3 regions of the Pantoea sp. LS15 genome follow, and region 2 is predicted to be linked to each of the others. Evidence: riboswitches for the same ligand, from Rfam matches in the RefSeq annotation. Region 2 holds a riboswitch; each other region holds the start of a gene.
What was found. A riboswitch is a leader RNA that binds a small molecule or an ion and turns the genes downstream of it on or off. The one in region 2 is predicted to bind thiamine pyrophosphate.
Positions count from the first base shown of each region.

Region 1: another riboswitch for thiamine pyrophosphate. It lies ahead of thiC (phosphomethylpyrimidine synthase ThiC); the one in region 2 lies ahead of thiM (hydroxyethylthiazole kinase).
Region 3: another riboswitch for thiamine pyrophosphate. It lies ahead of thiB (thiamine ABC transporter substrate binding subunit); the one in region 2 lies ahead of thiM (hydroxyethylthiazole kinase).

Region 1 is NZ_JAAVXA010000023.1:17,193-23,182, forward strand. Features, by position in the region: gene thiS (sulfur carrier protein ThiS) at 1-128, opposite strand, end outside; gene thiF (thiazole biosynthesis adenylyltransferase ThiF) at 112-867, opposite strand; gene thiE (thiamine phosphate synthase) at 860-1,495, opposite strand; gene thiC (phosphomethylpyrimidine synthase ThiC) at 1,495-3,390, opposite strand; TPP riboswitch at 3,469-3,582, opposite strand; gene HED65_RS21670 (Rsd/AlgQ family anti-sigma factor) at 3,637-4,134, opposite strand; gene nudC (NAD(+) diphosphatase) at 4,230-5,003, shown strand; gene hemE (uroporphyrinogen decarboxylase) at 5,042-5,990, shown strand, end outside.
Region 2 is NZ_JAAVXA010000002.1:431,494-437,483, forward strand. Features, by position in the region: gene HED65_RS05455 (YadA C-terminal domain-containing protein) at 1-291, opposite strand, end outside; gene HED65_RS05460 (hypothetical protein) at 994-1,323, shown strand; partial or broken gene HED65_RS05465 (IS3 family transposase) at 1,355-1,522, opposite strand; partial or broken gene HED65_RS22630 (transposase) at 1,550-1,706, opposite strand; gene HED65_RS05470 (hypothetical protein) at 1,894-2,208, shown strand; gene HED65_RS05475 (DUF4225 domain-containing protein) at 2,205-3,011, opposite strand; TPP riboswitch at 3,290-3,387, shown strand; gene thiM (hydroxyethylthiazole kinase) at 3,423-4,193, shown strand; gene thiD (bifunctional hydroxymethylpyrimidine kinase/phosphomethylpyrimidine kinase) at 4,190-4,990, shown strand; gene HED65_RS05490 (GntR family transcriptional regulator) at 5,033-5,779, shown strand; gene HED65_RS05495 (PfkB family carbohydrate kinase) at 5,753-5,990, opposite strand, start outside.
Region 3 is NZ_JAAVXA010000009.1:30,109-36,098, reverse strand. Features, by position in the region: gene HED65_RS14410 (sugar efflux transporter) at 37-1,215, opposite strand; gene sgrT (glucose uptake inhibitor SgrT) at 1,336-1,488, opposite strand; gene sgrR (HTH-type transcriptional regulator SgrR) at 1,577-3,232, shown strand; TPP riboswitch at 3,269-3,369, shown strand; gene thiB (thiamine ABC transporter substrate binding subunit) at 3,401-4,384, shown strand; gene thiP (thiamine/thiamine pyrophosphate ABC transporter permease ThiP) at 4,360-5,970, shown strand; gene thiQ (thiamine ABC transporter ATP-binding protein ThiQ) at 5,954-5,990, shown strand, end outside.

The DNA.
Region 1 (5,990 bases), on a different contig from region 2:
CGCGGCAGGATCTGTTGATTGAGCGCCAGCGCCGTACCTGGTTTAAGCTGACGCAATTTATCGAGCAAAACGGCAACGGTAAGCCCGTCGTCGCAGCTCATCGGCTCATCGTTAAACAGAATGCGCATCGTGGCCTCCGCATACCGGGCAGTGGTTGGCACGGTGAAGCGCCAGCTGTCTCCAGCCGCTGGAGCGGGCATCAAACAAGCGCAGCGTATTGCGTTCCGTCTCCATGCCGCTGAGCAGCTTGATGGCTTCCAGCGCCTGCATTGTGCCCATTACACCGACCACCGGACCAAGAATGCCCGCCGTCCTGCAGTTGCGCGTTGGCTCGGCATCATCCGGCCACAGGCAGCGATAGCAGCCTTGCGACCACGGCGGAGTCAGGACCATCATCTGCCCACCGAAACCCACCGCGCTGGCGGTGATAAGCGGCGTATTATTTGCCACGCAGGCGGCGTTGATTGCCTGACGCGTCGCCATATTGTCGGTGCAGTCCAGCACCACGTCGGCCAGGGCAACTTCACGTTGCAGGCTTTCACCGCTGAGCCGTTGCTGTAGGGCAATCAGTTCGATGTCCGGGTTAAGCTGGTTCAGCCGCTGGCGGGTGATTTGCGCTTTAGGCTGGTTAATATCCTCGGTGGTAAAGAGAATTTGCCGTTGCAGGTTGCTGAGGTGAACGTCGTCGTCATCGGCCAGTACCAGCGTGCCGACGCCCGCCCCTGCCAGATAGAGCGCGGCAGGGGCTCCTAACCCGCCCAGACCCACAATCAGAACCCGGCTGGCGAGCAGCTTTTGCTGCCCGTCAATGGCGATATCCTCGAGCAGAAGCTGACGGCTGTAGCGCATAAAATCACGATCATTCATCGCCTGCTCCTGCCAGCTGTAACAGCTGCTCAGTGGCCGACTGCCAGTCTGCGGCCTGGGTAATGGCGCTGACGACGGCAATGCTGCCGACGCCGGTCTCCAGCACCGCCGGGGCACGTTCAAGGCTGATACCGCCGATGGCAACGGTGGGGTAATCGGCAAGGCGTTCAACATGACTCGCCAGCTGCGTCAGACCTTGCGGTGCAGAGGGCATCTGCTTGGTTTGGGTCGGGAAGACGTGGCCGAGAGCGATGTAAGAGGGGCGGGCGGTCAGCGCGACGTCGATCTCCATATCGTCATGCGTTGACACCCCCAGACGCAGCCCTGCATCGCGGATCGCATTGAGGTCGGTCGTCTCAAGGTCTTCCTGACCCAGATGCACGCCGTAAGCCCGGTGTTTGATCGCCAGTCGCCAGTAGTCGTTGATAAACAGGCGGGCATCATAGCGACGTCCCAGCGCGATGGCAGAAACCACATCCGCCTCTACCTCTTCATCGTGTTTATCTTTAATGCGTAGCTGGATTGTGCGAACGCCCGCCGCAAGCAGGCGCTCTATCCATTCCACGCTGTCCACCACCGGATAGAGCCCTAAACGGAAGGGCACTGGTGGGAAATCGGGCTGGTACATTACGCCTCCTCTTTTTTGAGGTAGATTTCACCACCTTTGGCGCGGAAGGTTTCTGACATATCCGCCATGCCCACTTCGATGGTTTGCGTGGCGGCGTAGTCACGTACCTCCTGGCTGATTTTCATCGAGCAGAATTTCGGCCCGCACATGGAGCAGAAGTGTGCCACCTTGCCCGATTCCTGCGGCAGTGTTTCGTCGTGATAGGCGCGGGCAGTGAATGGGTCGAGCGCCAGGTTGAACTGATCTTCCCAGCGGAACTCGAAGCGTGCTTTCGACATGGCGTTATCACGGATTTGCGCTCCCGGGTGGCCTTTCGCCAGATCGGCTGCGTGAGCGGCAATTTTGTAGGTGATCAGACCCTGCTTCACGTCCTCTTTGTTCGGCAGGCCGAGGTGCTCTTTCGGCGTGACGTAGCAGAGCATGGCGCAGCCGAACCAGCCGATCATCGCTGCACCAATCCCCGACGTGAAGTGGTCGTAGCCCGGTGCGATATCGGTGGTCAATGGTCCGAGGGTGTAGAACGGCGCTTCGTGGCAGTGCTCCAGCTCTTCGGTCATGTTGCGACGGATCATCTGCATTGGTACATGTCCCGGGCCTTCAATCATCACCTGTACGTCATATTCCCAGGCGATTTTGGTCAGTTCGCCCAGCGTGTGCAGTTCGGCAAACTGCGCTTCGTCATTGGCATCGCGGATAGAGCCAGGACGCAGGCCGTCGCCGAGCGACAGGGAGACATCGTAAGCGGCGCAGATTTCGCAGATTTCACGGAAGTGTTCGTAGAGGAAGTTTTCCTGATGATGGGAGAGACACCACTTCGCCATGATGGAACCGCCGCGCGAGACAATACCGGTCAGACGTTTCGCCGTCATCGGCACGTAGCGCAGTAGTACACCTGCGTGAATAGTGAAGTAGTCCACACCCTGTTCAGCCTGTTCCAGTAACGTGTCGCGGAAGGCCTCCCAGGTAAGATCTTCGGCAATGCCATTTACCTTCTCCAGTGCCTGATACACAGGCACCGTCCCGATTGGTACCGGGCTGTTACGCAGGATCCATTCGCGGGTTTCGTGAATATAACGGCCAGTAGAGAGATCCATCACCGTGTCCGCACCCCAGCGCGTCGACCAGACCAGTTTTTCCACCTCTTCTTCGATGGAGGAAGTAACAGCAGAGTTACCGATGTTAGCGTTGACCTTCACCAGGAAATTACGGCCGATAATCATTGGCTCAGATTCCGGGTGATTGATGTTGGCAGGGATAATCGCGCGGCCAGCGGCGACTTCATCACGCACAAATTCCGGCGTAATGTTTTCCGGCAGGCGAGCGCCAAAACCTTCTCCCGGATGCTGGTGGCGCAGAATTTCGCTACGGATGCGCTCACGGCCCATGTTTTCGCGAATGGCGATGAACTCCATTTCGGGGGTGACGATCCCCTGACGAGCGTAGTGCAGTTGGGTCACGCATTTGCCTGCTTTAGCTCGTTTCGGTGTCAGAAGGCCGGTGAAGCGCAGCTCGTCCAGACCGTCGTCGGCCAGGCGCTCTTTGGTGTAGGCGGAACTTTGCTCGTTTAGCTCTTCGCTGTCCTGACGGGCGTCGATCCACGGCTGGCGCAGTTTAGCCAGGCCTTTCTGAACGTTGATCGCAATTTCAGGGTCACCGTATGGGCCGGAGGTGTCATACACCGGAACAGCTTCGTTGTCTTCATACTGCGGGTTATCTTTGCTGCCGCCGATAAGTGTTGGGCTAAGCTGAATTTCACGCATCGGCACGCGGATATCCGCCTGAGAGCCGGTGATGTAGATGCGTTTAGAGTTCGGGAAAGCGGTGCCTTCCAGGGTATCAATGAAGTGTTGGGCGTGTGCGCGCTGTTCGCGGCGGGTCAGTTTAGTGGTAGACATAGCTCATTCCAAAAGTGAAGGACATGGCTTGTCAGACGACGGATGAAGCAAGAGAAGATCGCCCGCAGGCGATTCAACAGCAGTGTGACTCTTGTTCCCTTCGCAGGTATTAACCTGATCAGGTTCCGCGGATCCCGAATTAACGGTCTCAGCCCGCGTTTTTGCAAACGCTGGGCACTCCGACAAGAAAAATCCCCCTCGTGAGAGGGGCGAATGTTTGTAAATTACTCGTTAACGATTAAGAACTCAAGCAGGGCGCGCGATGTTATCTTCGTTGCTTGCACTGAGATTGCTATCCAGCACGAGGGCGATCAGCTTATCTTCCAGTGTGAATCGCTCTTCCAGCGCTTCGCCAAGGTCGGAAAGCGCCTGCTGAAACTCAAGATAGTTATCGTGATCGATCGCATTCTCAAGTGTGGAATCGTAGTAGTCCATGATCTGCTGGGTGTTGGCTTCCAGCAGCGGATAGAGTTTGCTGGCCGCTAAATACGGTGTTGTCCCTTCCATTTCGCGGATAATGCGTTCATAAATATTGAAATGGCCGTCGGACAGGTAGTCGACCAGGCTCTGACAAAAATCATCCAGCGCTTTTTCATTCAGACGCATAAACGATTCTTTGCCAGGCTTAATACCGACCAGATTGTAATAAGCCACGAGTAGATGCTTGCGCACATGTAGCCAGCGATCCACCAGTTTGTTACTTCCTCTAACGCGCTCAGTCAGGCTTTCTAGCTGGTTTAACATGTTCGACTCCGCAAAGTTTAGAATTGAATCTGCTTATCCAAAATGTAACCACGATGCTAACAACATGTCAGTGAAGCGAAGGTAGTGCAATAGATATGGATCGTATTATTGAAAAATCAGATCTTGGTTGGTGGATCGTCAGTCACGAACAAAAATTATGGCTCCCCGTCGGGGAAATTCCCTATGGTGCTGCAGAGACCTTCGACCTTGTTGGTCTGCCCGCACTGAAGATCGGCGAGTGGCAGGGCGATCCCGTGTGGATGGTCCAGCAGGCTCGCCGTCAGGACATGGGATCGGTTCGTCAGGTGCTGGATCTTGATGTGGGGCTGTTCCAGCTGGCGGGCCGTGGCGTACAGCTGGCGGAGTTTTATCGTTCGCATAAATACTGCGGTTACTGCGGGCATACCATGCACCCGAGCAAAACCGAGTGGGCGATGCTCTGCAGTCACTGCCGTGAACGCTACTATCCGCAGATCGCGCCGTGCATTATCGTCGCTATCCGTCGCGAGGATTCCATCCTGCTGGCGCAACATACCCGTCACCGTAACGGCATTCACACTGTGCTGGCCGGGTTTGTCGAAGTGGGCGAAACGCTGGAGCAGGCGGTGGCGCGCGAAGTGATGGAGGAGAGCGGGATTAAAGTGAAGAACCTGCGCTATGTTACCTCTCAGCCATGGCCGTTCCCGCAGTCACTGATGACGGCATTTATGGCCGAATACGATAGCGGGGACATCGTCATCGACCAGAAAGAGTTACTGGAAGCAAACTGGTATCGGTATGACGATTTACCTCTGTTACCACCGCCAGGTACGGTGGCGCGTCGGCTAATAGAAGATACCGTGGCAATGTGTCGGGCCGAGTATGAGTAGTGTTACACTGAGGCCATGACGCTTAAGGAACTGCAAAAATGACCGAACTGAAGAACGATCGTTATCTGCGTGCGCTGCTGCGCCAGCCCGTTGATGTCACCCCGGTGTGGATGATGCGCCAGGCGGGACGTTATCTGCCAGAGTACAAAGCCACGCGTGCGCAGGCGGGCGATTTTATGTCGCTGTGCAAAAATGCTGAGCTGGCCTGTGAAGTGACGCTCCAGCCGCTGCGCCGCTTCCCGCTGGATGCCGCCATTCTCTTTTCGGACATTCTGACCATCCCGGATGCGATGGGCCTTGGGCTCTATTTTGAAACTGGTGAAGGCCCACGTTTTACTTCACCGATCAAGAGTAAAGCCGACGTTGATAAGCTGCCTGTTCCCGATCCTGAAGATGAGCTGGGCTATGTCATGAACGCTGTGCGCACCATTCGCCGTGAGCTGAAAGGTGAAGTGCCGCTGATCGGTTTCTCCGGCAGTCCGTGGACGCTGGCGACTTACATGGTTGAAGGTGGCAGCAGCAAGGCTTTCACCGTGATTAAAAAGATGATGTACGCGGAGCCGCTGGCGTTGCATGCGTTGCTCGACAAGCTGGCGAAAAGCGTCACTCTCTACCTGAACGCACAGATTAAAGCGGGTGCGCAGTCGGTGATGATTTTCGACACCTGGGGCGGCGTACTCACCGGACGCGATTATCAGCAGTTCTCGCTCTATTACATGCACAAAATCGTCGATGGTTTGCTGCGTGAAAACGAAGGCCGTCGCGTACCGGTAACGCTGTTCACCAAAGGTGGCGGTCAGTGGCTCGAAGCGATGGCAGCAACGGGCTGTGACGCCCTTGGGCTGGACTGGACTACCGATATCGCTGATGCGCGCCGTCGCGTGGGTGACAAGGTGGCGCTGCAGGGCAATATGGATCCGTCCATGCTCTATGCACAGCCAGCTCGCATTGAAGAAGAGGTGGCAACGATTCTCGCCGGCTTCGGCC
Region 2 (5,990 bases):
AATAGGTTGCGTAGCGTCTGTAAGAGTGATTGCCTGATTATGAATACCGTCGGCATGAGGAGTTACAAAGCCGGGTTTAAAATCACTAAAGAAGTTTGTGCCATGATCTTGAGAGTATTTTATTGCGGCTTCTTGTTGCTCTTTATCTAGGCTATTCCAGATAGCTTGTTGTTCGCTAAAGTTGATATTGCCATTTACAGTGTCATTATAAAAGTCACTGATAACATCAGCTCTGGTTGATGTAGTAATAACTAATGCACCAAATGCAATGCTTGCAACTAAAGATTTCATTTCGCTTTCACCATAAACAATAAAGTCAGTATTCCAATGTATTTTTTAAACATTGATAACGGCCGCGAACTATCTCGGATTGTGATTTTATGGGCTTTGATTTAGATCAAAATCAGCATTAATTGCTTAATAGCGCCAATGAGATAATTTAAGTTAGAATATCAATAAAAACAATCATTTAATTTATTTGTGATTTGCCGATGTAAATTCAGTGGATAATTTCAATGCATAAGAGTTTCTTAACTATTTTGAGGCGAGACTTCGGAAAATATCCAGAATTCTTCATGTGAATTTATAGATTTCGTTTAATGTATTGCTTTTGAATAGTTTCGCCCTTTCAAATGAAATGAATTTTTATGCTATATACAGTGTGAAATAAGGAATAGAAAATATTTATGTTGAAAGTTGAAGCGAGAAATGTATTAGGTCAGATTTCAATATATGAGTTAGAAACTTGTTACGACAAATGATATAAAACCCGTCTACTATTGTATAAACATTTGTTTAAGCCGATAAGAAAGGAATAATTTACAAGGGGAATATGTTAGGGTTTCGAATGAAATATTCTGTTTGGATTTTTGACCTTAATCAAGATTAGTGAATCCATCAAAATAATTAATTCGCTTTGATAAATTATCGTGATGTATGTTTGTCACGGGTTAAAACTCGTTTAATAATAGTTGTTGTTAATGGTGATAGCATATGAAAGTTAAAATATTGTTTGCATATGTGGCTGTATCTCTTTTGCTTGCTGGTTGTACTTCACAGGCTCAAAAACAGGCTATAGGAAATGCTCATGCTCTTTATCCAGTGCAGAAAGCCCAAAGCGCTAAGAAGGGTAAGCAGTGGGAAGGAATGAAACTTGTAATCACCTCAACAGGGCTTAACGTTGACGGAAAACCAGCGGCAGTAGTAGAGAAAACAGCAGACGCTACCGTATACCAGCAAGGCCTGTATAACTACATTGTTTATAAGAATGGCAAGATCGCAGTAACAAACACTTCAGGCATATTCAAAGGTTATGCTGAATGAACAAAGAAGGGTATAAACGAGACTACTTCGTTTTCTTTATCCGTTCACGCTTCAGCACCTGGAATAAATTTTCTGCAACTGCGTTGTCGTGACAATTACCGCGTCGGCTAATAATGTCCTCCGGTCAGTGTGATTTAAGGAACAACTGCCACTCATGGCCTGTGTACTGACAACCTTGATCAGAATGAACCCGTACCTGTTTTGGGGATTACGTCACCACACGGCCATTAGAAGCTTCCATACCACCGTATCTGGATTTCCAGTTGAAGTCAGTCGCCTCAGAAATACCGGCCTCCCGGGCAAACATCCTTAACAGTTCGTCTTGCTTCGACGGACTTAATCACGGCGATGATCTGGTGCTCAGTAAAACGGGCTTTACGCATGGTGATCTCCTTCGTTGGCAGATTGAGTATGCCGGAAGACCGCTAAATGTGAATGGCACGATTATGCGGATACTTACAGTAGAGTCTTCCACATAGTTTCGGCTGGATTGCGGTAAAGTTCATAAGTATGATTGCTAGCACAATCAGTGATTGGGGACAATCTTTTGAGAGATAAAGGACGATATATATGAAAGTTACTGATGAAGCTTTGTTACGTTCTGGTTTTACACCATCGGATTTGCAGAAGATAAAAAACAACGTTGAAAGCTATGGTGGAACGTTGGGGAATGCCATCAGGGACCTGGCCAGGCGTTTTATTCTTGCTGTGTGCGTTGTATCCGGTTGCCTTGCTGTATTCGTTTTTCTGGTGATATTCGCATCTGAAGAGAGTGTTTTCTCTGGTGCCATTGGCCTTTCTTGTGGAGCAGCGGTTGCAATATTTATACAACCGCCTGTGCTTGCTTATAAATCCTGGCGATTCTGTAGGGCGAACAAATCTTAATCATTACTGTGATCAGTCGCCAGAAGATCAAAAATCACTTTCGCTTTAACACCATATCCAGCGATTTTCATAGTTAGCCTGGGCTTACTCATTGTGTCAACTTTTCGGTAGTAATCACGCGGCAGCCAGCGAAATAATCGCCAGGCTCCCGGCTTCCTTGCTAATCCGAAGATGCTAAAAACATTAGCCCCCAGAGTCACCGTATTATAAAAAGCTAACCCATTTTTTGGGCTAAACCCCAAAAATTGTGCAGTATCCATCACGCCATCAGCAAAAATGCCTTCCGATTTGGATTGTTGACCATAGCGAAGATGGCTTGCTTCTTTTGTTATCCCGTTAATACCATCAACGAATAAAACTGCGCCTGCAAGAACTCCGACAGGGGTCATAGTGGACATCATAACCATTCCACCGAATAGTGCTGCTCCGGATACCACTATATGGATTGCCGAAATCACATATCCGACGATTTTATTATTTTCCCTGACAAACTCGACCTTTGCATAAAGTTGTGCGGCTCTGGTTCTTAATAGTCGTTCTTGTTCGTGCAAATTATCCGTTTCTGCACGCAGATTTTCGATGCATACAATGCATTCTTCGTCTGTTTTAGCTCGCCGTGCTGCCTCGAACTCCTTTTCTACGACCTGTTTTATCTCTTCGATAAACTTGATACGGGTTAGACCATCTTGCAAATAGAATGCTGACAGCCGGTTTGCTGTTTCGACGAGTTTCCGGGCTTCCAGATTCACCATGGTATCTGACCAGGTTCTGTTCCAGCCCCTGTTGAGCAGCGCGATATCCATAAAGCCTCCTTTCCTTAAGGTGTCTGGTCATTTTACGTGCTATACGTTCAGGGGCAACAGGAAATGCTTTCCCGGAGTATGATTTTGCCGGAACAAAAACATGAGCAAACTCTGAGACTTCACACGGTAATGGGTTTTATTGACCCTGGTTTTGACCTGCTACAGCGTGCCATCGCCTAATCTTACCTCGGCGCTTTTGTGGGAGTTAGGCAATAACTCACTACACTTGCTTAAGCGAACAACTTCCCCTAATCTGGCAAAAAATATAGAGATTCAATCTTCATGACTCGGGGTGCCCTTCTTAAATGAAGGCTGAGAAATACCCGTATTACCTGATCTGGATAATGCCAGCGTAGGGAAGTCAGATGCCTTCCCGGTCATCGCTTCTTCACGCAAGGCAGGAGCGAACCCATGCAGCCTGACCTGCTCGATTTACGCGTTTTACATCAGTTCCGAACCCGTTCCCCGCTTACGCATTGTATGACTAACGACGTTGTACAGACCTTTACTGCCAACGCTCTGCTGGCGCTTGGTGCCTCTCCAGCGATGGTGATTGAGGCCGAAGAAGCTGAGCAGTTTGCCGCGATCGCCGATGCATTGCTGATTAACGTTGGCACACTGACCTTGCCGCGAGCGCAGGCGATGCGTCAGGCGATTGAGAGTGCGGTAGCCGCAGGTAAACCCTGGACGCTGGACCCGGTTGCCGTGGGCGCTCTGACGTTTCGCACCCGCTTTTGTCATCAAATCCTTGCCCTGAAACCCGCAGCCATTCGCGGTAATGCTTCGGAAATCCTCGCTCTTGCCGGGATGAGCGCAGGTGGGCGCGGCGTCGATACGACTGACTCCACAGCCAGCGCGTTACCTGCGGCACAGGCGCTGGCTCGCCAGACCAATGCCATTGTGGTGGTCACCGGTGAAGTGGATTGCATCACGGATGGACAACGAACCCGAACGGTAATCGGCGGTGATCCCTTGATGACGCGCGTGGTGGGCACAGGGTGCGCACTCTCTGCCGTCGTGGCGGCGAGTTGCTCACTGCCGGGCGACAGGCTGGATAACGTCTCCGCCGCGTGCGGATTTATGAAGCGAGCCGGAACGGTCGCCGCTGCACAGTCTCGTGGCCCAGGCAGTTTTGCCAGCACGTTCCTGGATGCGCTCTACACCCTGGAGGAACTGGCATGAAACGTATTAACGCTCTGACCATTGCCGGCACCGATCCCAGTGGTGGTGCGGGTATCCAGGCCGACCTGAAGACCTTCTCCGCCCTTGGCGCGTACGGTTGCTCAGTCATTACCGCACTGGTGGCGCAAAACACGCGCGGCGTGCAGTCGGTTTACCGTATTGAACCGGATTTTGTTGCCTCGCAGCTGGATTCCGTATTCAGCGATGTGCGAATTGATACCACCAAGATCGGTATGCTGGCAGAGACAGATATTGTTGAAGCGGTGGCTGAACGCCTTAAACGTTATCAGGTGCAAAACGTGGTGCTGGATACCGTGATGCTGGCAAAAAGTGGCGACCCATTGCTCTCCGCCTCCGCTGTTGAAACACTGCGCAAAAAGCTGCTGCCGCAGGTGGCGCTCATCACACCCAATTTGCCGGAGGCCGCTGCACTGTTGGGGGCAACACACGCGCAAAATGAATGGGAAATGAAAGAGCAGGGGAATGCGCTGCTGGCGATGGGCTGCGGGGCCGTGCTGATGAAAGGTGGTCATCTTGACGATGCCGAAAGCCCGGACTGGCTCTTCACCCGGGACGGCGAGCGGCGTTTCACGGCACCACGCGTACACACTAAAAACACCCATGGTACTGGCTGTACGCTCTCTGCTGCGCTGGCGGCATTACGTCCACGGCATGATAACTGGGCCGATACAGTGAGCGAAGCGAAAACCTGGCTCTCAGCCGCGCTGGCTAAAGCCGATACTCTGGAAGTGGGTCACGGTATTGGGCCGGTACACCATTTTCATGCCTGGTGGTAAGCCGTATACTGGCAGGAAACACCACGCCTGAGAAAAACAGAGATGGAACAAGCGCATACCCGGTTAATCGATCAACTGAATGAACGGATCGCCGCGCCCGACAATACACCGCTGTATCTGAAATTTGCCGAAACGGTAAAAAACGCGGTGCGCAGCGGGGTGCTGGAGCATGGCAATATCCTGCCCGGGGAGCGTGACCTGAGCCAGTTAACCGGTGTGTCGCGCATTACTGTGCGCAAAGCGATGCAGGCGCTGGAATCCGAAGGGGTGGTGACGCGTGCCCGGGGCTACGGGACGCAAATTAACAACATCTTTGAATATTCGCTCAAAGAAGCGCGCGGTTTCTCTCAGCAGGTGGTGTTACGCGGTAAAAAACCCAACACGCTGTGGGTGAATAAACGCGTGGTGAAGTGTCCGGAAGAGGTAGCCAGCCAGTTGTCGGTGGAACCGGATAGCGAGGTCTTTCTGCTTAAGCGTATTCGCTATGTTGACGATGATGCGGTGTCGATTGAAGAGTCGTGGGTTCCGGTGGGGCTGATTCACGATCCGGATGCCATTGGCATCTCGCTGTATGACTATTTTCGCAGCCAGAACATCTTCCCGCAGCGTACCCGTTCACGGGTTAGCGCCCGCATGCCGGACAGCGAATTTCAGGCACATATAAAGATGGATGACAAAATTCCGGTGCTGGTGATCAAGCAGGTTGCACTTGATCAGCAGCACCGGCCGATTGAGTACAGCATCAGCTACTGTCGCAGCGACCTATATGTCTTTGTGTGCGAGGAGTAATTCCTCGCGAGTGGGGGCACAATCACCGCCACGGTGGCTGACTACCCAGGCGGCTACCGCATTACCCAGCAGAACAGAATCTGCAAGACTCCACCCTGTAGCCAGCCCGGCAAGCGTTCCGCCTGCATGACTGTCGCCTGCGCCGATTGTGTCGACCACGGTGGCGGGAAACGCCGGAACAGAACCTGAGGCGTCATCGTCATACCAGGCC
Region 3 (5,990 bases), on a different contig from region 2:
TGAGCCCGGAGACCCGGGCTCCGTTCATTCATCCGATCATACGTCTTTTACGCGGCAGGTCAGCCCAAGCGTAACCAACGAAATTGCCGCAATCATCCAGTAGACCGACGCATGACCATAGCTTTGCGACAGCGCCCCCTGAATCACCCCCGCCAGAATCACCCCGGTGGAAATACTGTTGGTAAAAAGCGTGGTCGCCGAGCCCGCACGGCCAGGCATTAAATCCTGGAACCAGAGCATGCCTATTCCGGCAATAATCCCAATAAACACAGCGTTAAATAGTTGCAGCGCCAGTAGTGCTTCGCGCGAATGGAAAAGAATCAACCCTGCGTAAAACAGCACCCCAGCCGCCACAGCTACGATCATCATCCGACGCTTTCCGAAACGCTTAACGTAGTAACCCGCCAGAATCATCGCCGGAATTTCCAGCCCGGCCGCGGTTCCCATTAAGATCCCTGCGAGCTTATCCGGCAGCCCCAGGGAGCTGCTGATCCACAGCGGCATGTCGATAATGTACATCGTGTTGCAGGTCCACATTAGTGTGGAGGCGATAAACAGCATGCGGACATTTTTGTCCTGCCAGCCGCTCACCTGAGTGATGGGTTTGTCCGTTGTCTGCTCGACGCGCGCCACGGACGGCAGCGCGAAAGCAATCAACACCAGGCTTATCGCAAAAATACCTGCCGCGATGGAGAACATAGTGGTGAAGCCGTAGTTCAACGCCAGCATGAAGGCCAGAGGCGGGCCAATAACCCACGCCAGAGAAAGCTGAGCACGCATCACCGAGCTGAACATCACCACTTCCCGCGCGGAATTGTCGGCATACTCACGCGCCAGTGCGAACAGCTGTGGCATGGCGGTATTGGCCAGTGACGCCAGCAGCACGCCGCAGGTGATGAGCGTCAGATAATGACGATTAAAGGCAAAGAGTAATGCGTTACCAACGGCCATCGCGCAGCAAAAGAGGATCAGTTTACGGCGATCGCCCTTGCTGTCCGATCGTTTCGCCAGCCCCAGGCTGACCAGAATCCCGGCAATAGCATTGACGGTATAAAACAGGCCAACCCAGAACGGCTGCGCCCCTACCTCCCGGCTGAGAAACAGACTCAGCGTCGGCGCCTGTAACGCCCCCGCAACGCCCATCATAAAGGACACCAGCATAAAAGCGGCGTAGACACCATTCAGGCGTCGCCCCATTGTCATCAACCAGAGCATGCGCAAATCCTTGTGAAAGCGAATCAAAATCGGGTGAAAGAATAAACGAAAAAAGCCAGCAAAAACATTTTGCTGGCGGGTGATAAGCACCAATACTCAGTCACACATGATCGAGGCGAGTCAGCGAGAAGAGGCCGCTTTCGTAACGTCCCACTGCATCAGGTCTTCCAGAATTTTCAGCCGTTGCTCTGCACACTGACGGGCCAGCCAGGACGTTCCTTTTGTCGCTGAAAAATAGAGCTGATAAAACTGACGTGTGGTAGACCTCTTCATAATTTACCTCCTCACTTCATCGGGAAGTATTATTGGCTTAATATAGGGATTAATAAATTGCTGATTTTTTATCAGGAGTTCCTCTTTTATGCCTTCCGGTCGACTGCAACAACAATTTATCCGCCTCTGGCAGTGCTGTGAGGGGCAATCGAAGGAGACCACGCTGAACGAGCTGGCTGATCTGCTCAGCTGTTCTCGCCGCCATATGCGTACCCTGCTTAACACCATGCAACAGCAGGGCTGGTTGAGCTGGGAAGCAGAGGCGGGACGCGGTAAACGCTCACGTCTGACCTTTCTCTATACCGGGTTGGCACTACAGCAGCAGCGTGCAGAAGATTTGCTGGAGCAGGACCGAATCGATCAACTGGTGCAGTTGGTCGGTGACAAAGCGGCCGTACGCCAGATGCTGGTTTCACACCTGGGACGCAGTTTTCGTCAGGGCCGACACATCCTGCGGGTGCTCTACTATCGGCCAATGAAAAATCTGTTACCCGGTACCGCGTTACGTCGCTCTGAAACCCATATGGCCCGACAAATATTCAGCGGCCTGACACGCATAAATGAGGAAAATGGGGAACTGGAAGCAGATATTGCGCACCACTGGCAGCAACTTTCCCCACTTCACTGGCGCTTTTTTTTACGGCCCGGCATCCACTTTCACCACGGCCGCGAGCTGGAGATGAGCGACGTCATTGACTCTCTTCAGCGCGCACGCGCCCTTCCTCTGTATGCCCATGTCTCGCGGATCCACTCCCCGACAGCATGGACCGTTGACATCGAACTGTCCGAGCCCGACCAGTGGCTACCGTGGCTAATGGGTTATGTTCCGTCGATGATCCTGCCACGCGAATGGGCATCTCTGCCCCATTTTGCCAGCCAGCCCGTAGGGACGGGTCCTTACGCAGTGACGCGCAATACCAGCAACCAGCTTAAAATTCGCGCCTTTGACGACTACTTTGGCTATCGTGCGCTGATCGACGAAGTCAACGTCTGGGTTCTGCCTGACATCAGCGAAGAGTTGAGCTGCGGCTTAACGCTGGAAGGGCCAACCGAAGGGGAAAAAGCGGTTGAAAGCCGTCTTGAAGAGGGCTGCTATTACCTGCTGTTTGACGCCCGTAGCCATCGCGGTGCCAGTCGCGAGGTACGCAGGTGGGTTAGCCACGTTCTCTCTCCGGCTAACCTTATTTATCAGGCGGAAGAGCAATACCAGACATACTGGTTCCCGGCCTACGGCCTGCTCCCGCGCTGGCACCACGCCCGACCGGTTCACGGTGAAAAGCCTGCCGGGCTGGAGTCGATCACATTGACCTATTACCGTGACCATGTGGAACACCGCTTTATCGCCCGGATCATGAGCAAACTGCTGGAGGCTGAAGGCGTCCATCTCGACATTCAGGAGGTCGATTATGATGAATGGCACCGCGGAGATATTGTCAGTGATATCTGGCTGAACAGCGCCAACTTCACCCTTCCGCTCGATTTCTCACTGTTCTCTCACCTGTATGAGGTACCGCTGATCCAGCACTGCATCGAACGAGACTGGCAGCAGGATGCCGCCCGGTGGCGAGCAGGTGAGATGAACCTGGCCTCGTGGTGCCAGCAACTGCTCGCGCAGCAGGCGATTGTACCGCTGATCCACCACTGGCTGATGATTCAGGGTCAGCGCAGTATGCGCGGACTGCGGATGAACACCTTAGGCTGGTTTGATTTTAAATCCGCCTGGTTTGCCCCGCCGGAGCCATAACGCTTTCGCAATATTCACCAAATCATTACAATAGCGCCGTTCTCAACGGGGTGCTGCATCACTGATGTGCGCTGAGATAATACCCGTCGAACCTGATCCGGATAACGCCGGCGAAGGGATTTGAGGCTGTTGCTCAAAATCCTTTGCCACTCAACCCTGAGGTGCAAAGTGTTAAAAAAAGTTCTCCCCCTGCTGGCGCTGTTCGCGCTGCCTGCTATTGCGAAGCCCGTTCTGACGGTCTACACCTACGACTCCTTCTCTGCTGACTGGGGGCCAGGCCCGGTGGTGAAAAAAGCCTTTGAAGCGGACTGTAAATGCGAATTGAAATTCGTGGCGCTGGAAGATGGCGTCTCGCTGCTCAACCGCCTGCGTATGGAAGGGAAAAACAGTAAAGCTGATGTGGTGCTCGGGCTGGATAACAACCTGCTGGAAGCTGCCTCGCAGACCAAACTGTTTGCCAAAAGTGGCGTAGCAGCAGATGCCGTCAACGTTCCGGGTGGCTGGAAAAATGACACTTTCGTTCCGTTCGACTACGGCTACTTTGCCTTTGTTTACGATAAAAACAAGCTGAAGAACCCACCGAAGAGCCTGAAGGAGTTGGTGGAAAGCGATCAGAAATGGCGCGTCATTTATGAAGACCCTCGCACCAGTACTCCGGGTCTGGGTCTGCTGCTGTGGATGCAGAAAGTCTACGGTGATAAAGCACCGGAAGCGTGGCAGAAACTGGCCGCCAAAACCGTCACCGTGACGAAAGGCTGGAGTGAAGCCTACGGCCTGTTCCTGAAAGGGGAAAGCGACCTGGTACTGAGTTACACCACCTCCCCGGCTTACCACATCATCGCTGAGAAAAATGACAACTATGCCGCGGCCAATTTCGCTGAAGGCCATTACCTGCAGGTGGAAGTGGCTGCGCGTACCGCGGCCAGCAAACAGCCAGAACTTGCCGAGAAGTTCCTGAAATTTATGGTTTCACCGGCATTCCAGAATGCCATTCCAGCGGGTAACTGGATGTATCCCGTGACCAACGTAGCACTGCCAGCAGGTTTCGAGCAGCTGACCAAACCGCAAACGTCTCTGGAGTTTACGCCGCAACAGGTCGCTTCGCAGCGTGCAGCATGGGTAAGTGAATGGCAACGCGCCGTCAGCCGCTAATTCCCGGCTGGTTAATTCCTGGGCTGCTCGCCGCCATGCTGATGGTGGCGGTCAGCCTGGGCGCTTTTCTTGCATTGTGGTTGAACGCGCCAGAGAGTGACCTGCTCTCCCTCTGGCACGACAGCTATCTCTGGCACGTTATCCGTTTTTCTTTCTGGCAGGCGTTTCTCTCTGCCCTGCTGTCGGTGATCCCCGCCATTTTCCTTGCTCGTGCGCTTTATCGCCGGCGTTTCCCTGGCAGGCAGGCGCTGCTGCGCCTGTGCGCCATGACGCTGATCCTGCCCGTGCTGGTAGCCGTGTTTGGCATCCTGAGCGTTTATGGTCGTCAGGGCTGGTTGGCTTCACTGTTCGGCCTGCTCGGTCTGGAGTGGCATTTCTCGCCATACGGGCTTAAAGGCATCTTGCTGGCGCATGTCTTTTTCAATATGCCGATGGCGACCCGGCTCTTTTTACAGGCGCTGGAAAATATCCCCGGCGAACAGCGCCAGCTTGCGGCACAGCTGGGCATGCGCGGCTGGTCTTTCTTCCGCTTTGTTGAGTGGCCGTGGTTGCGCCGCCAAATCCCGCCTGTTGCCGCACTGATCTTCATGCTCTGTTTTGCCAGTTTCGCTACCGTGCTTTCACTGGGGGGCGGACCGCAGGCAACAACCATTGAGCTGGCAATCTATCAGGCGCTAAGTTACGACTACGATCCTGGTCGGGCCGCGCTGCTGGCGATAGTTCAGATGGTGTGCTGTCTGGTACTGGTGCTGCTGAGCCAGCGTCTGAGTAAAGCCATTCCACCGGGCAGTAACCAGATAGCAGGCTGGCGCGATCCCCAGGACAGCCTGCGTAGCCGTATCACCGATGTTTTGCTTATTACGCTGGCTCTGCTGCTGTTGCTGCCGCCGCTGATGGCCGTTATCGTCGATGGCCTGAACCTCAATCTCCTGTCCGTGTTGCAGCAGTCCGTGCTCTGGCAAGCAACCTGGACTTCACTGCGCATTGCGCTGGCCGCCGGGCTGCTGTGCGTCATACTGACCATGATGCTGCTGTGGAGTAGCCGCGAGCTTTATGCCTGCCATGCCCGTAAAGCCGGACAGGCGCTGGAGCTAACAGGTATGCTGATTCTGGCCATGCCAGGAATAGTACTGGCGACAGGATTCTTTCTACTTTTCAACAGCACCGTGGGTCTGCCGGAAAGTGCCGACGGCATTGTGATATTTACCAATGCCCTGATGGCGATCCCTTATGCCCTGAAGGTACTGGAAAACCCGATGCGCGACGTTAATAGCCGCTACGCTCTGCTGTGTCAGTCACTTGGCATTCAGGGCTGGCAACGGTTAAGAGTGGTCGAATTGCGGGCACTAAAACGCCCGCTGGCACAGGCGCTGGCTTTCGCCTGTGTGCTCTCAATTGGTGATTTTGGCGTAGTCGCGCTCTTCGGCAATGAAGATTTCCGCACACTGCCATACTGGCTGTACCAGCAGATCGGCTCTTACCGTAGCCAGGACGGCGCCGTCACGGCACTCTTACTGCTGCTACTCTGCTTTGCCTTATTTACTGTTATCGAAAAACTTCCGGGGCGTGATGTTAAAACTGATTGATGTAACCTGGCTCTACCAGC